DNA from 3 places in the Mycobacterium sp. P2_H7 genome. Region 2 is predicted to be linked to each of the others. Evidence: predicted binding sites of a transcription regulator. Region 2 holds the regulator's gene; each other region holds the start of a gene.
The links. The regulator LexA, encoded in region 2, represses DNA repair genes until DNA is damaged. The targets are predictions, from matches to a motif close to CGAACANNTGTTCG.

Region 1: the regulator LexA is predicted to act here: its motif matches at 2,929-2,942, upstream of AC1DY7_RS05940 (HNH endonuclease signature motif containing protein).
Region 3: the regulator LexA is predicted to act here: its motif matches at 2,918-2,931, upstream of cofD (2-phospho-L-lactate transferase).

What each region holds. Positions count from the first base shown of each region.
Region 1 covers NZ_JBFUFU010000005.1:20,531-26,427, forward strand. The annotation lists gene AC1DY7_RS05925 (TauD/TfdA dioxygenase family protein) at 1-665, shown strand, start outside; gene AC1DY7_RS05930 (SDR family NAD(P)-dependent oxidoreductase) at 662-1,570, shown strand; gene AC1DY7_RS05935 (CaiB/BaiF CoA transferase family protein) at 1,563-2,729, shown strand; gene AC1DY7_RS05940 (HNH endonuclease signature motif containing protein) at 3,099-4,433, shown strand; gene htpG (molecular chaperone HtpG) at 4,457-5,897, opposite strand, start outside.
Region 2 covers NZ_JBFUFU010000007.1:74,147-80,043, reverse strand. The annotation lists gene AC1DY7_RS10350 (trypsin-like serine peptidase) at 1-433, opposite strand, end outside; gene AC1DY7_RS10345 (proteasome assembly chaperone family protein) at 552-1,526, shown strand; gene AC1DY7_RS10340 (alpha/beta fold hydrolase) at 1,536-2,558, shown strand; gene nrdR (transcriptional regulator NrdR) at 2,583-3,047, opposite strand; gene AC1DY7_RS10330 (LysM peptidoglycan-binding domain-containing protein) at 3,138-3,701, opposite strand; gene lexA (transcriptional repressor LexA) at 3,888-4,562, shown strand; gene AC1DY7_RS10320 (LGFP repeat-containing protein) at 4,568-5,897, opposite strand, start outside.
Region 3 covers NZ_JBFUFU010000005.1:87,612-93,508, reverse strand. The annotation lists gene AC1DY7_RS06305 (phosphomannomutase/phosphoglucomutase) at 1-1,250, opposite strand, end outside; gene AC1DY7_RS06300 (DUF3499 domain-containing protein) at 1,368-1,799, opposite strand; gene AC1DY7_RS06295 (metallopeptidase family protein) at 1,931-2,353, shown strand; gene AC1DY7_RS06290 (WhiB family transcriptional regulator) at 2,404-2,655, opposite strand; gene cofD (2-phospho-L-lactate transferase) at 3,136-4,131, shown strand; gene AC1DY7_RS06280 (coenzyme F420-0:L-glutamate ligase) at 4,128-5,471, shown strand; gene AC1DY7_RS06275 (NUDIX hydrolase) at 5,468-5,897, shown strand, end outside.

The DNA.
Region 1 (5,897 bases), on a different contig from region 2:
ATGAGCAGATCGCCTTCACCGAGACACTCGGAACCTTTGCGGCCGAACACTTCGGCGAGAAGCTGTACAAGGTGTCCCTGGACACCGAGGTGAACAAGCAGGCCGACTATCTCAAGGGATCCCTGTACTGGCATATCGACGGCACCATGAACGAGGTGCCGATCCTGGCCTCGCTGCTGCAGAGCGTGGCGCTGGGCAATCCGGACGAGGGTGACACCGAGTTCTGCAACACCTACGCCGCCTACGACGATCTGTCGGACGCGGACAAGGCGGAGATCGAGGACCTGCGCGCGATGCACTCGGCGTGGAACACGTTGTTCTACTACGACCCGGAGCCCACTGCCAAGACCCTGCGCCGGATGATGGCCATCGGGGATCGGGAGCTGCCCCTGGTGTGGACGCACAAGTCCGGCCGCAAGTCCCTGGTGCTGGGTGCCACGGCTCGTCACATCGTCGACATCGATTTCAAGAGAAGCGCCGAACTGCTGGTGCACCTGCGTGATTGGGCCACCCAGCCGGATTTCACCTATCGGCACAAGTGGACCGTCGGCGACCTGGTGATCTGGGACAACACCGGCACCATGCACCGCGCCACCCCGTATGACCCGAGTTCGGGGCGGCTGTTGCAGCGCACCAAGCTCGAGGGTGAGGAACCGTTCGCTTGAGTCTGAACTTCGATGGGCGTGTCGCCGTCATCACCGGGGCCGGACGCGGGCTCGGCCGGGAGTATGCGCTGCTGCTCGCTGCTCGTGGTGCCGCCGTGGTGGTCAACGACCCCGGCGGCAGCCTCACCGGTGACGGCTCCGACGCCGGTCCCGCGCAGCAGGTCGTCGACGAGATCCGCGCTGCGGGTGGGCAAGCCGAGGTCAGTACCGACTCGGTGGCCACCCCCGAAGGGGGCCGTGCCATCGTCGAGACCGCGATGCAACGGTTCGGCCGGGTCGACATTCTGATCCACAATGCCGGGACGGTGCGGCGCGGGTCATTGAAGGATCTGAGCTACGAGGATTTCGAGGCGGTTCTGGATGTGCACCTGCGCGGTGCATTTCACGTTGTCCGCCCGGCATTTCCGGTGATGTGCGCCGCCGGCTACGGGCGCATTGTGCTCACCTCGTCCATCGGTGGCCTCTACGGCAACCACAATGTGGCCAACTACGGTGTCGCCAAGGCCGGGCTGATCGGACTGTCCAATGTCGCGGCGCTCGAGGGTGCCGAACACGACGTCCGGTGCAATGTGATCGTCCCGAGCGCGGTCACCCGGATGGCCGAGGGTATCGACACGTCGGCATACCCACCCATGGGTCCCGAACTGGTGGCACCTGCCGTCGGCTGGCTCGCCCACGAAACCTGCTCTGTGACAGGCGAGATGCTGATTGCCATCGGTGGCAGGGTGGCCAGGGCGGTCATCGCCGAGACCCCGGGGGTGTACAGGCCGTCGTGGACCATCGAGGACGTCGCCGACAATATCGACGGAATCCGCGACACCGCGGAACCGGTGATCTTTCCCGTGGTGCCCGATGCCCACACCGACCACATCCGCTACAGCTTCGAGAAGGCACACCATGGTTGATGGACCGCTGGACGGGGTGCGGGTCGTCGACCTCACCGCCATGGTGATGGGTCCCTACTGCACCCAGATCATGGCCGACATGGGCGCCGACGTGATCAAAGTCGAACCACCACAGGGGGATAACACCCGATTCATCTCGGTGGGACCGTCGCCGGGGATGAGCGGGGTGTTCGTCAACGTCAACCGCGGCAAACGGGCGATCGTGCTGGATCTGCAGACCGAGGCGGGCAAGGCGGCGCTGCGCGGACTGATCGAGACCGCCGACGTGTTCATCCACTCGATGCGGGCCAAGGCGATCGCCAAGCTCGGATTCGGGTACGACGACGTCGTCGCGCTGAACCCGTCCGTCGTCTACACCAACTGCTACGGGTACGGGCGCCGAGGGCCGGACGCGGACCGGCCCGCCTACGACGACACCATCCAGGCCGAGTGCGGATTGCCTGCAGTGCAACAACAGTTGACCGGTGAGGCCAGTTACGTCGGCACCATCATGGCCGACAAGGTTGCCGGGCTGACCGCGTTGTACGCCACCATGATGGCGCTGTTCCACCGCGAACGCACCGGGGAAGGCCAGGAGGTGGAGGTCAGCATGTTCGAGACGATGGCCTCCTTCATGCTGGTCGAACACGCGAACGGGGCGATGTTCTCACCCCCGCTCGGGCCTGCCGTCTATCCGCGTACGGTGGCCCCCAACCGGCGGCCGTACGAAACCAAGGACGGCCAGATAGCGGCGCTGATCTACAACGACAAGCACTGGCGTGGATTCATCGACCGCGTGCAGCCGGCTTGGAACACAGTGGAATTCGACACCCTGGAGCAACGGGCCCGCCAGATCGACACGGTGTACGGGCTGGTGGCGCAGACGCTGAAGGAACGCACCACCGACGAATGGCTGGGCCTGTTCCGGGAGTTGGAGATCCCCGCCGCGCCGATCAACACCCCGGACGCACTGTTCGACGACCCGCACCTCAATGCGGTCGGCCTGTTCGAGACGGTGGACACCCCGCACGGCCCGGTGCGCTTTCCCGGTGTCCCGACCTGGTTTTCACGCACCCCGGGTCGGGTGCGCGGCTACGCGCCGGAACTGGGCGCCGACACCGAGTCGGTCTTGGCCGAGCTCGCAGCGGTGACCCTTCGGGCCACGGCACCGCCTGCGTGAGGCATCGCCCTTGCATGTGAGCGCGAAACGGCGCTCAACGTGCCGCGTGCGGTCGGCGTTACCTCTGTCCCCAGAGGCCCACGCCCCACACCGTCACCGAAGTCCTGGCACACCAACTGTCACCGATGTCCCGATCCAGAACTGTCACCCATGTCCTGGCTACATCACACTTGCGGACGGTGCGCTATGCGCGTAAGATCGAACACACGTTCGAATGAAATGCGCTCCCGATTGGATATGCGGGAGATTTGCCCGCGACGGTGTCGCTGAGAGGTTCGATGGTCCTTTCTGGACTGATCGAGCCAATTCGCCTTTTCTTGGCCCGAAATCTGCCCGCATGCACCTTCTTCGAGAGGTTGGGTATCTGGCATGGACGCCACCCATTTCGACACCTTCGTCAACGCGCTCATCGATGACCTGGCCCCGATGCCCGCGCCCACCGAGGATGCCGATCGCACGCTGTTTCATCTGCTCGACTGTCCCCGACGGGTGGTCGACGAACAGGCTCTACTCGCGGTACTGGCAGTCGCGGTCACCGCCCGGAATCTGTTCGATCACGTGATCGCCCAAGCAACCGCGGCCGCCGAGCGGCTCGGGATTCCGGGCCGCCGACACCTGCGCTCAGGAACCGATCTCCTGACCGGCCTGGGTGTGGCCCCCGGCGCGGCGACGCGGGCGGCACGGGTCGGGCGAGCCGCGCACACAATGCCGGCCGTCACCCAGGTGCAGCGTCTGGGTGGGCTCGGCATCGAATTCGCTGATGCTGTCGGTAAGGGCGTCATGCACATCGGTAGTCGAGTCGCGTTGTCCGATGACGATAGGGCGAAGGTGGTCACGAAACTGATGGTCCAGGCCACGCCCGCGGACGTCAGTAAGAAAGCCCGGGAGATCGCCATCGACCAAGTCTCGGCACGACTGGCGAGCGAGCGGACAGTTCCCGTCGCGGAAGACAGTGACCTCAATGAGATGACACTGGTGCAGAACGATGAGGGGCGGGTCAGCGCCACCCTCGATCTCGATGTCCTGACCGGTGAGGAACTGTTCGCAGCATTGGATCCGCTGTGCCGGCCCGTACCGCTGCCGGATGGTTCACCGGACCCACGATCGACGGGCAAACGCCGCGCGGACGCGTTCGGTCAAATGGTGCGCAGCTATCTGTCGAGCTCGAGTCGTCCGACCTCCGGTGGCGTGCTGCCGCACGTCACCCTGGTCCGGCCGGCCGCTGCAACGCCGGCAGGAGCGGGCGGGGACGGGTTCGTGGACTTTCTCGGTTTCACCGGGCCGGTCAGCACCACGACCGCCGACCTCATCACCTGTGACAGCTCGACTGGGCTGGTGATCGTCGATGACGCCGGCGCGCCACTGGACGTCGGACGCAGCGAGCGGCTTTTCCCGCCCAAGATTCGAAAAGCGTTGGCGGCACGCGACCGTGGGTGCGCCTTCCCCGGCTGCGGGAGACCGGTGTCGTGGTGCGACGCCCACCACATCGAGCCGTGGGGCGCCGGCGGCAACACCGGCGTCGACAATGGCGTGCTGTTCTGCCGGTGCCACCACACCGTGATCCACCACAGTGGCTGGCGGGTCTACCTGGGGCCTGACCGGCACCCCTGGTTCATCCCGCCGCATGATCCGGCCGGTCCTGAACCGCACCACCTGAAGTCGCACGCCCGACGTAGCATGACCGATTTGCACGCCGCGGCGTGACCGAGCCTGTTGAACCTTGACAATTACACAGTGAAGGTCTTGGCCAACCGGTCGGTGAGGATGGCAGCGAAGCGCGCCGGATCATCGAGGGTCCCGCCCTCGGCGAGAAGGGCTGTGCCATAGATCAACTCGGCCGTATCGCTGAGCCCGTCCTGCGACGCCGCCAACGCATCCCTCAGACCCGTCACGAGAGTGTGATCGGGGTTGAGTTCCAGGATGCGCTTGCCGACCGGCACTTCCTGACCCGATGCCCGGTACATGCGCGCAAGTTGCGGCGTGATGCCGAAGCTGTCGGTGATCAGGCAGGCCGGTGAAGACGTCAGTCGGGTCGACAGCCGGACCTCCTTGACGTGCTCGTCCAGCGTCTCCTGCAGCCAGGTGAGCAGTTCGGCGAAGTCCGGGCGGTCGGAGTCGGAAGCCGATCCGTCCTTGGACCCGAGGTCGACCTCGCCCTTGGCGACCGACTGCAGCGCCTTGCCGTCGAACTCCGGTACCGACTCGACCCATACTTCGTCGACCGGATCGGTGAGTAGCAACACCTCGTAACCCTTGGCCTTGAACGCCTCCAGGTGCGGTGACTTCTCCAGCAACTGGCGCGATTCGCCGGTGGCGTAGAAGATCTGCTCCTGGTCGTCCTTCATCCGCCCGACATAGTCGGTCAGGGTCGTCGTGTCATGGAGAGTCGACGCGAACGACGACAGCTTCAGCACTGTGTCGCGATTGTCGGTGTCGGAGAGCAGGCCCTCCTTGAACGCGCGGCCGAACTGCGCCCAGAACGTCGCGTAACCGTCGGGGCGGTTCGTCTGCAGGTCCTTGATCGCCGAGAGCACCTTCTTGGTCAGGCTGCGGCGGATGACCTTGATCTGGCGGTCCTGCTGCAGGATCTCCCGAGATACGTTGAGCGACAGATCCTGTGCGTCGACGACACCCTTGACGAACCGCAGGTACTCCGGCACCAGCTCATCACAGTCGCCCATGATGAAGACACGCTTGACGTACAGCTGCACGCCGGTGTGCCCATCGCGATTGAACAGGTCGAACGGGGCCTGCGACGGGATGAAGAGCAGCGCCTGGTATTCAAAGGTGCCCTCGGCCTTCATCGCGATGACGTCGAGCGGCTCGTCCCATGCGTGCGAGATGTGCCGGTAGAACTCCGCGTACTCCTCATCGGAGACCTCGCTCTTGGGCTTGGCCCACAGCGCGGTACGCGAGTTGAGCGTCTCTGTCTCCACGGTGGTGGTCGGCGCCGTGCCTTCTTCGGCGTCCTCCGGTGCCGGGACGGTCTTCTCGACCTCCATCCGGATCGGCCAGGAGATGAAGTCGGAGTACTTCTTGATCAATTCCCTGATCTTCCAGGGCGACGTGTAGTCGTGCAGCGAGTCCTCGGTGTCTTCGGGCTTGAGGTGCAACGTGACCGAGGTGCCTTGCGGGGCACCCTCTACCGCCGCGATCGTGTAGGTGCCG
Region 2 (5,897 bases):
GCCGCAGCCCACCCCCGACCGATGCGGCCAACGATCCGGCGCCGGCCCTGCTGACCCGAGCGATGGCGAAATCGGCGCGCGGGTTCTGATTCGCGCTCCACCGCGGGTCCAGGTACACGGTGTCGACATGCCACAGATCGTCGTCAGCTGCCGCACCGGCGAATCCGGCCGCGAAGTTCGCGTCCGCGCCGCCGTCCAGGCAATGCGCCGCGGTGAGGATCAGGTCTCCGCCCGGCGAATCCAGCACGGCCGCCGTGCAGGCGTGCAGGTCACCGCCGCCGACGAACAGCGCGCCTATGCGCCGGTCGGGCGTGACGGGCCCCGCCTCCGGAGTGCCCGACTGGACGACGGAACTCCGTCGAACCTGGGGTGCGGCGGCGCAGCCGGCGAGCAACGCGCCCGCCAGCGCCACCACCGTTACCCTCACCCTCATTCGCACGAGATGATCCTGCCCGAGAAACCTGTTGAAGGTGCTGGGAGCGCATAGCCGGGGGCCGCACGCGGTCCAGGCGACAAAATGCGAGACACTAGGTGAAGAGGAGGTGACGCGCATGGACGATCAACCAGACCATCCGGAACCGCACTACCAGCCCGAACAGACCGGCATGTACGAGCTGGAGTTTCCGGCCCCCCAGTTGTCCTCGTCAGACGGCCGGGGTCCGGTGTTGATCCACGCGCTCGAGGGATTCTCGGACGCGGGTCACGCCGTCAAACTGGCGACCCAGCATCTGAAGGACACGCTGGACATCGAGTTGGTGGCGTCGTTCGCCGTCGATGAGCTGCTGGACTACCGGTCCCGGCGACCACTGATGACCTTCAAGACCGATCACTTCACCGGCTACGAGCAGCCCGAACTGAACCTTTACGCGCTGCGCGACACCGTGGGAACACCGTTCCTGCTGCTCGCCGGCCTGGAGCCGGATCTGCGCTGGGAGCGTTTCATCACCGCGGTGCGCCTGCTGTCCGAGCGCCTCGGCGTCCGCCAGGTGATCGGGCTGGGCACCATCCCGATGGCGGTGCCGCACACCCGGCCCGTCACGCTCACCGCACACTCGACCAACAAGGACCTCATCACGGAGTACACGCCGTGGGTGGGCGAGGTGCAGGTGCCGGCCAGCGTGTCGAACCTCCTGGAGTTCCGGATGGGCCAGCACGGTCACGACGCGATGGGCTTCACCGTGCACGTGCCGCACTACCTGGCACAGACACCGTTCCCGCCGGCGGCGGAGACGCTGTTGGCCGAGGTGTCACGTTCGGCGGCCCTGCAGATTCCGCTGACCGCACTCGGGGAAGCCGCCGCCGAGGTGCACACCAAGATCAACGAGCAGGTGTCGGCGAGTGCCGAGGTCGCTCAGGTGGTGACGGCACTGGAGCAACAGTACGATGCATTCGTCGCCGCCCAGGAAAACCGCTCGTTGTTGGCCCACGACGAGAATCTGCCCAGCGGCGACGAATTGGGCGCAGAGTTCGAGCGGTTCCTGGCGCAGCAAGCTGACGACAACAACGGGGATGACACATCTAGCTGATTGGCGGAGATGACCGAACGGAAACCCAAGCTGCGCCGCGTGCGGGAGAGCACGCCGACTCTGCAGTTCCGCACGATCCACGGATATCGCCGCGCGTTCCGGATCTGCGGGTCCGGCCCGGCGATCCTGCTCATCCACGGCATCGGCGACAACTCGACGACCTGGCATACCGTGCAGACCGCGCTGGCCCAGCGATTCACCGTGATCGCCCCCGACCTGCTCGGCCACGGCCAGTCGGACAAGCCCCGCGCGGACTACTCGGTCGCCGCGTACGCCAACGGGATGCGTGACCTGCTGTCGGTTCTGGACATCGATCATGTGACGGTGGTCGGCCATTCACTGGGCGGCGGGGTCGCCATGCAGTTCGCCTACCAGTTCCCGCAGCTGGTCGACCGGTTGGTGCTGGTCGGTTCCGGCGGGGTCACCAAGGATGTGAACATCGCGCTGCGGATCGCCTCGATGCCGATGGGCAGCGAGGCACTGGCGCTGTTGCGGTTGCCCTTGGTGCTGCCCGCCCTTCAGGTCGCGGGGCGGATCGGCGGGGCGCTGTTCGGTTCCACCGGCGTCGGGCGCGATCTGCCCGACGTGCTGCGGGTGCTCAATGACCTGCCGGAGCCCACGGCGTCGTCGGCCTTCGCCAGGACCCTGCGCGCCGTCGTCGACTGGCGCGGCCAGGTGGTCACCATGCTGGATCGATGTTATTTGACGGAATCGGTTCCCGTTCAGCTAGTTTGGGGCCGGAAGGACTCCGTCATCCCGGTCAGCCATGCCCACCTCGCGCACTCGGCCATGCCGGGATCGGAGTTGGAGATCTTCGACGGCTCCGGGCATTTCCCCTTCCACGACGATCCCGACCGCTTCGTCGCGATCGTGGAACGTTTCGTCGACTCGACCCAGCCGGCACCGTACGACCAGGACCTGCTGCGCGACCTATTGCGTTCTGGCATCAGCGAAAAGGCGATCAGCGGCCCGCTGGACACCAGGGTTGCGGTGCTCGATGCGATCGGTGGGGACGAGCGAAGCGCCACCTGATGGCCGAGCTCGACCGAGCGAGGATCAGCCGGTGCTCGTCACGCGGCGATGGGCGCGCAGCGCCTCGATCTCGCGCTCGAAATCCGCTGCGGAACTGAATGACCGGTACACGGATGCAAATCTGAGGTAAGCCACCTCATCGAGGTCGCGCAGGGGCCCGAGGATGGCCAACCCGACCTCGTGGCTGGGGATCTCCGGCGAGCCCGCGGCCCGGACCGCGTCCTCGACCTGCTGCGCCAGCAGATTGAGCGCATCGTCGTCGACCTGGCGGCCCTGGCAGGCTCGGCGGACGCCTTTGATGACCTTCTCGCGACTGAACGGTTCGGTGACCCCGCTGCGCTTCACCACGGCGAGCACGGCGGTCTCCACAGTGGTGAACCGTCGCCCGCACTCCGGGCATGAGCGGCGCCGCCGGATGGCCTGGCCCTCGTCGGCCTCACGGGAATCGACGACCCGAGAGTCGGGGTGGCGGCAGAACGGACAGTGCATCACCGCTCCTTCGCCGCACCGTATGTCGACCACTTCGAACGACTCCGAGCGTACCTGCACGAGCCGGAGCCGTCGTTGGCCGCTCACGACTCAGCCGATCGGGGCGATGAGGGTCCGGCCGGCCGCCACTGCCGCCGTGTCGAGCTTGTTGAGTTCCCGGATCCGGTCCACCACCGAGTCGACGGGGGCGTCGGGTGCCACCCGCTGCGCCACATGCTGCAGTGTCTCTCCCGCCTGGACCTGAACGACCGACAGTCGGGTGGGCACCTGCACCGACGTCTCGGTGACGCTGCCGCCCACATTCGCGACCAGACCCAGCCAGACGGTGATCGCCGCGGCGATCAGCGCCAGCACGACAGTGGTGGCCGGGGTGATCGGGCGCCTGCGATGCGATGCCCGCGACATCAACACCCCGGTGCCCCGGTAACCCAGCGGGGCACCCGCGGGCCGGCGCACCTGGGGGCGGCGACGGCGTACGACCACATCGCGCGGCAGCGGCCACACCTCGGCCGCGGACGGCCGCCGGACGGCCACCTGAGCGTGGACGGGGGCGCCGGCGGCGAAGCGTGATTCGAACTCTTCATCGAAGTCATCGAACTTCCGGTCGAATGCGTGATCGAACTGGGAGTCGAATCGGGTCTCCATGATGGTCATTTTGTCTGCCTTTCGCCGGATCGTTCGCTCTTGTGTTCGAAGATAGTCGATCATGTGTTCGATGACTAGAACACGTGATCGAACTGTTGCAAACGATAAAGGCACCCACCGACAAGTGACGCCCGGCCGCGACACACCTCGAACACATGTTTGATTAATGACGCGGGGGCGACTACATTCGGCGGCATGAGCGAGCACACCGACACCCCTGAGGCGCGTTCGGTCCTCACCGAGCGGCAGCGCACCATTCTCGAGGTCATCCGCGCGTCGGTCACCACTCGCGGATATCCGCCGAGCATCCGTGAGATCGGTGATGCCGTCGGCCTGACCTCGACGTCATCGGTCGCGCATCAGCTCCGCACCCTGGAGAAGAAGGGTTACCTGCGCCGGGACCCCAACCGCCCTCGCGCGGTGGACGTCCGTGGGGCGGACGACGCACTCGCGCCCATCGTCGGCACCGACGTCGCGGGCTCGGATGCCCTACCGGAGCCGACTTTCGTGCCCGTGCTGGGCCGGATCGCCGCCGGTGGCCCCATCCTGGCCGAGGAGGCTGTCGAGGACGTCTTCCCGCTGCCTCGCGAACTCGTCGGCGAAGGATCGCTGTTCCTGTTGAAGGTGGTCGGCGAATCCATGATCGACGCGGCGATCTGCGACGGCGACTGGGTGGTCATCCGTCAGCAGAACGTCGCGGACAACGGCGATATCGTCGCCGCCATGATCGACGGCGAGGCCACGGTCAAGACCTTCAAGCGCACCCGGGGACAGGTGTGGCTGATGCCGCACAACCCGGTGTTCGACCCGATCCCGGGTAACGACGCCGTCGTGCTCGGCAAGGTCGTGACCGTCATCCGCAAGATCTGACGGTTTCAGTACGCGCGGACGAACCCGTTCGTAACCGCGAATTCCTCACTGACAAACCAGATCTCGGCCGGCGCTTCGTCATAGCCCGGCGTGTCCGGTGTCCAGAACTGACCCGTGCCGGTGTCGGCCTTCACCAGGTAGCCGTCAGGGGCCTGGAACGGATCGCTACCGGCCAGACGCATCGAGGTGAGCGCGGGGTCCGGCTCCTCGATCTGGATCGCCGCGTGACGCCCGCTCGGGAAGTCGGGTTCGTAGGTCGAACGCGGGGTCGGTGGCAGTCCCTGCACCAGGGGTACCGCGGTGGTCGGCGGCTCGACGTCGTCATCGAGCTCCTCGGCACGCGCCTCAACGAACTCCGGCTCGACGACCTCTTCGTCGGGCTCGTCGGACTGGATGCGCGTCGGCGCCGTATCGACGGAGTCGGCGTCTGCGTCGAACCCGAGCGATTCGTGCTCGTCGGGTTCGGCCAGTTCCTCGGCGCCGTTGTGAGCGTCGGCCTCGGGGTCGGCGTCGAACTCGCCGGCCCGCAACCCTGACAGCGCCCAGGGACTCTGCGGTGAATAACCACCCGGCTCCTGGCCGAATGCGGCCGGCCCACCCTCGTACTCGTCGGGATGATGCGACTCGGCGCCGCCATCCAAACTGGGGTCGTAGTCCCCGTAGTGCTCACCGTCGTCATCGAAGTGGTCGTCGCGCGAACGCCGGTTGCGCAGCACCGCCACCACGATCAGTCCGATCAGCGCGAGCAGCGGAATCAGGCCGAGCAGCCACCACCAACTCCACGTGTACCACTTGCCGTCGTCGCTGCCGGCGGGCTCGGCGGCAGGCGCTTTCGGCGCGTCGGCACCCGGCACCTCGAGACCGGCCAGCGCGGACTGCAGGTTCGGGGGCTCGGTCGTGAACTTGTGCGTCGACTGATCCCAGGAGATGCTGCCGCCGTTGAACTGCTGGGTGATGACCTCACCGTTCTGGCTCTGATCACCCTTCGGCGCGCCCAGGTCGCCGGTGGCGCCCCCGAGTTTGTCCCACGCGGCGTTCATGGCGCCGCGCACGATGACCGCACCGAAGTCCGGGGTCCAGAAGATGACGGGCTTGTCGGCGGCCGCGAAGGGCACGAATCGGCTGGCCGGGGCCAGCCCGCCGTCGGACTCACTTGCCGTGGGGAAGCCGAGATCGCCGGTGGGTCCACCCACGCTCTCGTACTTGGCCAGCACCTGACCGGTGACGACGTCGGCGCCGGTGGCCGGGTTGTAGAAGATCTTGCCGCCGGCGAAGTTCTGGCCGACACCGTCGGAGCCGATGGCGTACTGGCCGCCGTCCGCGGCACCCAGGGGG
Region 3 (5,897 bases), on a different contig from region 2:
TCACCGAGATCGACCGTCACGCCGTCGAGGTGGTCGATGGAGTTGATCCGGGACCCGAAGGCGGTGAGCACCGATTCGACGACTGCGGGGGCGTCGGTGACGGTGTAGTTGATCTCCCCGGACGCCTCGTACCGCTGGTAGTCGGCCATCAGGTCCGACAGCGGTCGCTGCTGCTCGCCCAGTGCGGCGAGCACATGCAGCGCCGCCAGCATCCCGGAGTCGGCGCCCCAGAAATCACGGAAGTAGTAGTGCGCCGAATGCTCGCCACCGAAGATCGCGCCGGTGTCGGCCATCAGCGCCTTGATGTAGGAGTGCCCGACACGCGAACGCACCGGGGTGCCGCCGCGTTCGATGATCAACTCGGGCACCGCCCGCGAGGTGATGAGGTTGTAGATGACCGTGGCGCCGATCTCGCGACTCAGCTCGCGGCCGGCCACCAGGGCGGTCACCGCGGAGGGAGACACGGGACGGCCCAACTCGTCGACCACGAAGCAGCGGTCTGCGTCGCCGTCGAAGGCCAGCCCGATATCGGCTCCCGTCGCCAGGACATGTGCCTGCAGATCCACCAGATTGGCCGGGTCCAGCGGATTGGCCTCGTGATTGGGGAAGGTGCCGTCGAGTTCGAAGAACAGCGGCAGCACGGTGAGGCCGGGGATCGCCCCGAGCACCGCGGGCGTGGTGTGGCCGCCCATGCCGTTGCCCGCATCGACGGCGACGCGCAGCGGGCGCAGTCCGGAGAGGTCAACCAGGGAACGCAGGAAGGTGCCGTAGTCGGCGAGCACATCCCGATCGGTGGCGCTGCCCGGTGCGCCGTCGTACGCGGGCACGCCGGCAATCACCTCATCGGTGATGGTGGCCAACCCGGTCTCCTTGCCGACCGGCTTGGCCCCGGCCCGGCACAGTTTGATGCCGTTGTAAGCGGCCGGGTTGTGGCTGGCGGTGAACATGGCGCCGGGACAGTCCAGCAGGCCCGACGCGAAGTACAGCTGGTCGGTCGAGGCCAGTCCGATCCGGACCACGTCGAGGCCCTGCGCGGTGACGCCCTCGCCGAATGCCTCCGACAGCGACGGCGAGCTGCTGCGCATGTCGTGGCCGATGACCACCTGACGGGCCTGCTGCTCGTCCCGCATCAGCCGTGCGAAGGCGCCGCCGACATCGCGGACGAATGCCTCGTCGATCTGCTCACCGACCAGTCCACGAACGTCATAGGCCTTGATCACAGCATTGACGGCGGCGGCGGGCCGAGGCATGGCTGTCCTCGCTCTCTGGATCGACCGGGCTTGGGATGGTGACTCGCAGTCAGCCTAGTGGCTCACGTATTCCGCCGCCGCAGGTCTCGCCGCACGGCCGAAGTTCGACCGGTCGATCTATTCGGTGCCGGTGTCCGGCGGGTCGGGCAGCACCCGCAGGTGCCCGCGACGACGGCCGTTGGTTTCCGGGCGGCGGATCGGCGGCGCGATCAGCGCGCCCCCGGGAAGACCGGTGGACGGATCGGAGAAACCGGCGGTGACGCCGTTCAACGAGGGCAGTCCGTCGTTGCGCTCACGCACGGCGTCGGCGAGAGCCGACAGATCGTCTTCGTCGGGATGTGAGGGCAACGGGCCGGCGTGCCGGACCAGTTCCCAGCCGCGGGGGGCGGTGATACGTCCGGCGTGCACGACACACAGATCCCAGGAGTGCGGCTCGGACACTGTCGCCAACGGTCCGACGACAGCTGTCGAGTCCGAATAGACGAAGGTCAGCGTCGCCACGGCGTAGTGCGGGCACCCGGGCCTGCAGCAGCGACGGGGAACATTCACGTTGCGAAGATTATCGTGCGCGAACGTCACGGGCATACGGACACGCGCAGTGCGACGAGCGCCGATCTCCAACCGTTACCATCACATCCGTGGCGCAGCGCAACCATCGCGGATCACGGCGCGGCCGCGAAATGCGCGGACCCCTGCTCCCGCCGACCGTGCCGGGCTGGCGTAGTCGCGCCGAACGTTTCGACATGGCGGTGCTGGAAGCCTACGAACCGATCGAGCGCCGGTGGCATGACAGGGTGGAGGCCCTGGACGTGGCGGTCGACGAGATTCCCCGCATCGCACCGAAGGACCCCGAGAGCGTGCAATGGCCGCCGGAAGTCGTCGCGGACGGCCCGATAGCCCTGGCGCGGCTGATCCCGGCCGGTGTGGATGTGCGCGGCAACTCCACGCGCGCGCGAATTGTGCTGTTCCGCAAGCCGATCGAACGCCGCGCCAAGAGCCGCGACGATCTGTCCGATCTTCTCCACGAGGTACTGGTGGCGCAGGTGGCCACCTACCTGGGCGTGGAGCCGTCCGTCATCGACCCTTCGATCGAGGACGAATAGCCCCACAACGCAGAACGGCTCAGCCGTGAGGCCGAGCCGTTCTGATCAGATCAAATGATGCCGCGTTTGAGGCGGCGTCGTTCTCGTTCTGACAGCCCGCCCCAGATACCGAACCGCTCATCGTTGGCCAGTGCATATTCCAGGCACCGGTCTTTGACCTCGCAGCCCAAGCAGATGCGCTTGGCCTCGCGAGTGGACCCGCCCTTCTCCGGGAAGAAGGCCTCAGGGTCGGTCTGCGCGCACAGGGCACGCTCCTGCCACTGATCGTCTTCTTCGTCGCCCGCGACCGCATCGAAGTCCATCCGATCCGGCACCAAACTCAGCTGCGGACGCCCGGGCACCTCGAATGGCACCGGGTCGATAGTGGTGTGCGGTTCGTTGTCCACTGAACCGAGCAGCCGGTCGTCGAACCGGAGCGCGCGGTCGAAATCGACCTGCTCAAAAGACATGTTCCGCCTCCTCACCTGATTAATAGTCCCCATGTTGGAGCTCTACGGAGCTCCAGTCCCGCCAACACTATTGTGGTGTAAGGCCATCCCCGATACGCTCACTCTCGAACTCATTCGAACAAGTGATCGAATCTTGGTCTGCGACACCGGAACCGGGGTGCAACCGCGAAATGACACTGATGTGATTAGACACTTGTTAGCTGCCAGGGTCAAGCGCTAGAGCGCATTTTCATACCATCTCGTGACATGTTTGCGGCGTGTCACCGTACGGCGTGTTCGCCACACCCGCTGCGATGTCCACCACACAAGCCCGCTGGCCTAGGGTCTGAAGGCGTGAAGGTCACCGTTTTGGTCGGCGGCGTGGGTGGCGCCCGGTTCCTGCTCGGCGTGCAGCATCTGCTGGGTCTGGGCCAGTTTGCCGACCCACAATCCTCCGCCGATCCCGCCGAGCATGAGCTGACGGCCGTGGTGAACGTGGGCGACGACGCCTGGATGTTCGGGGTGCGCATCTGTCCGGACCTGGACACCTGCATGTACACCCTGGGTGGCGGGATCGACCCGGACCGCGGGTGGGGGCATCGCGACGAAACCTGGCACGCCAAGGAGGAACTCGCGGCCTACGGCGTGCAGCCCGACTGGTTCGGCCTCGGCGACCGGGATCTGGCCACCCACCTGGTGCGCACCCAGATGCTGCGGGCAGGCTATCCGCTGTCCCAGGTGACCGAGGCGCTCTGCGACCGCTGGTCACCCGGCGCCCGTCTGCTGCCGGTCAGCGACGACCGCAGCGAAACGCATGTGGTGGTCACCGACCCCGACGGCGAACGCCGGGCCATCCACTTCCAGGAATGGTGGGTGCGCTACCGGGCGCAGGTCGCCACCCACAGCTTCGCCTTCGTCGGGTCCGAGAAGGCCACGGCCGCGCCCGGAGTGACCGATGCCATCGCCGGCGCGGACATCGTGCTGCTGGCCCCGTCCAACCCTGTCGTGAGCATCGGGACCATCCTGGCCGTCCCCGGCATCCGCGGCGCCCTGCGCTCCACGGCGGCACCGGTGATCGGCTACTCGCCCATCATCGCCGGAAAGCCGTTGCGCGGCATGGCCGACGAATGCCTCAAGGTGATCGGCGTCGAATCCTCCTCGCAGGCCGTCGGAACGCACTACGGCGCCCGCAGCGGCACCGGCATCCTGGACGGCTGGCTGATCGACCAGGGCGACGCCGCCACCATCGACGGCGTCCGGGTGCAACAGGCACCCCTGCTGATGACCGACCCGGCCGCCACCGCCGAGATGGTCCGCGCCGGAATCCGGTTGGCGGGCCTGAGTTTGTGAGCGCAGACCACGGCACCTCGGCCGCCATCGAGATCATCCCGGTCCTCGGCCTCGGCGAATTCCGACCGGGCGACGACGTGGCCGCGGCCATCGCCACGGCCGCCGGCTGGTTGCGCGACGATGACGTGGTCGTCGTCACCAGCAAGGTGCTGTCCAAGGCCGAAGGCCGGATCGTCGCCGCACCCACCGACCCGGAGCAGCGGGACGCCCTGCGCCGCAAGCTCATCGACGACGAGGCGGTTCGGGTGCTGGCCCGCAAGGGCCGAACCCTGATCACCGAGAACGCCTTCGGGCTCATTCAGGCCGCGGCCGGGGTGGATGGTTCCAACGTCGACGGCGCCGAACTCGCACTGCTGCCGGTCGATCCCGACCGCAGCGCGGCCGCGGTACGCGACGGGCTGGCGCAGCGGCTGGGGGTACGGGTCGGCGTGGTGGTCACCGACACCATGGGCCGGGCCTGGCGCAACGGCCAGACCGACGTGGCCATCGGCGCCGCCGGGCTGACGGTGCTGCACGGCTACGGCGGATCCCACGACAGTTTCGGCAACGAATTGATCGTCACGGAGATCGCGGTCGCCGACGAACTCGCCGCGGCCGCCGACCTCGTGAAGGGCAAACTCACCGGCATCCCCGTCGCGGTGGTGCGCGGTCTGACACTGCACGACAACGGCTCCGGGGGCCGCACCCTGGTGCGCAACGGCGAGGACGATCTGTTCTGGCTCGGCACCGCCGAGGCCATCGAACTGGGCCGCACCCAGGCACAGCTGCTGCGCCGGTCCGTCCGCGAGTTCCTGCCCGACCCTGTCGATCCGGCACTCATCGAGGCAGCCGTTGCCGAGGCTCTGACCGCCCCCGCCCCGCACCACACCCGGCCGGTCCGGTTCGTCTGGGTGCGCGACGGGGCCACCCGCGCCCGGCTGCTCGACACGATGAAGGCACGCTGGCATGCCGATCTGACCGCGGACGGGCGCGACCCCGCGGACGTGGATCGCCGGGTGGCCAAGGGCCAGATCCTCTACGACGCACCCGAGCTCGTCGTCCCGTTCATGGTTCCCGACGGCGCGCACACCTACCCGGACCCCGCCCGCACCGCAGCCGAGCACACCATGTTCACCGTCGCCGCGGGCGCCGCAGTGCAGGGCCTGCTGGTGGCATTGGCGGCCAGGGCGGTGGGCAGCTGCTGGATCGGGTCGACCATCTTCGCCGCCGACATCGTCCGCACCGAACTGGACCTGCCCGCGGATTGGGAACCGTTGGGCGCCATCGCGATCGGACATCCTCCCGAGCCGTCGACGCCGCGTGACCCGGCCGCCACCGATGGGCTGCTGGTCATCAGATGACGCTGCATGGCTCGGTCATCGACACCCTGACCCGTTGGGACGCACCCGATCCCGCCCAGGACACCCTGCGTGAAGCGGTGCTGGCGTTCGTGCTGGCCCGCCCCGACGCCTGCCGCAGGGCCTGCGAACCCGGCCACATCACCGCATCCACTCTGGTGCTCGACCACACCGGGACGCAGGCGCTGCTGACCCTGCACCCGCGGGTCGGCCGCTGGCTGCAACTGGGCGGGCACTGCGAGGAACCCGACACCGACATCGCCGCCGCGGCGCTGCGGGAGGCCACAGAGGAGTCCGGGATCACCGGGTTGCGACTGGACCCCGAACTTGCCGCGCTGCACGTGCATCCGCTGACCTGCTCGCTCGGCCTGCCGACACGGCATCTGGATCTGCAGTTCGTGGCGCACGCCCCGGCCGGTGCCGAAATCG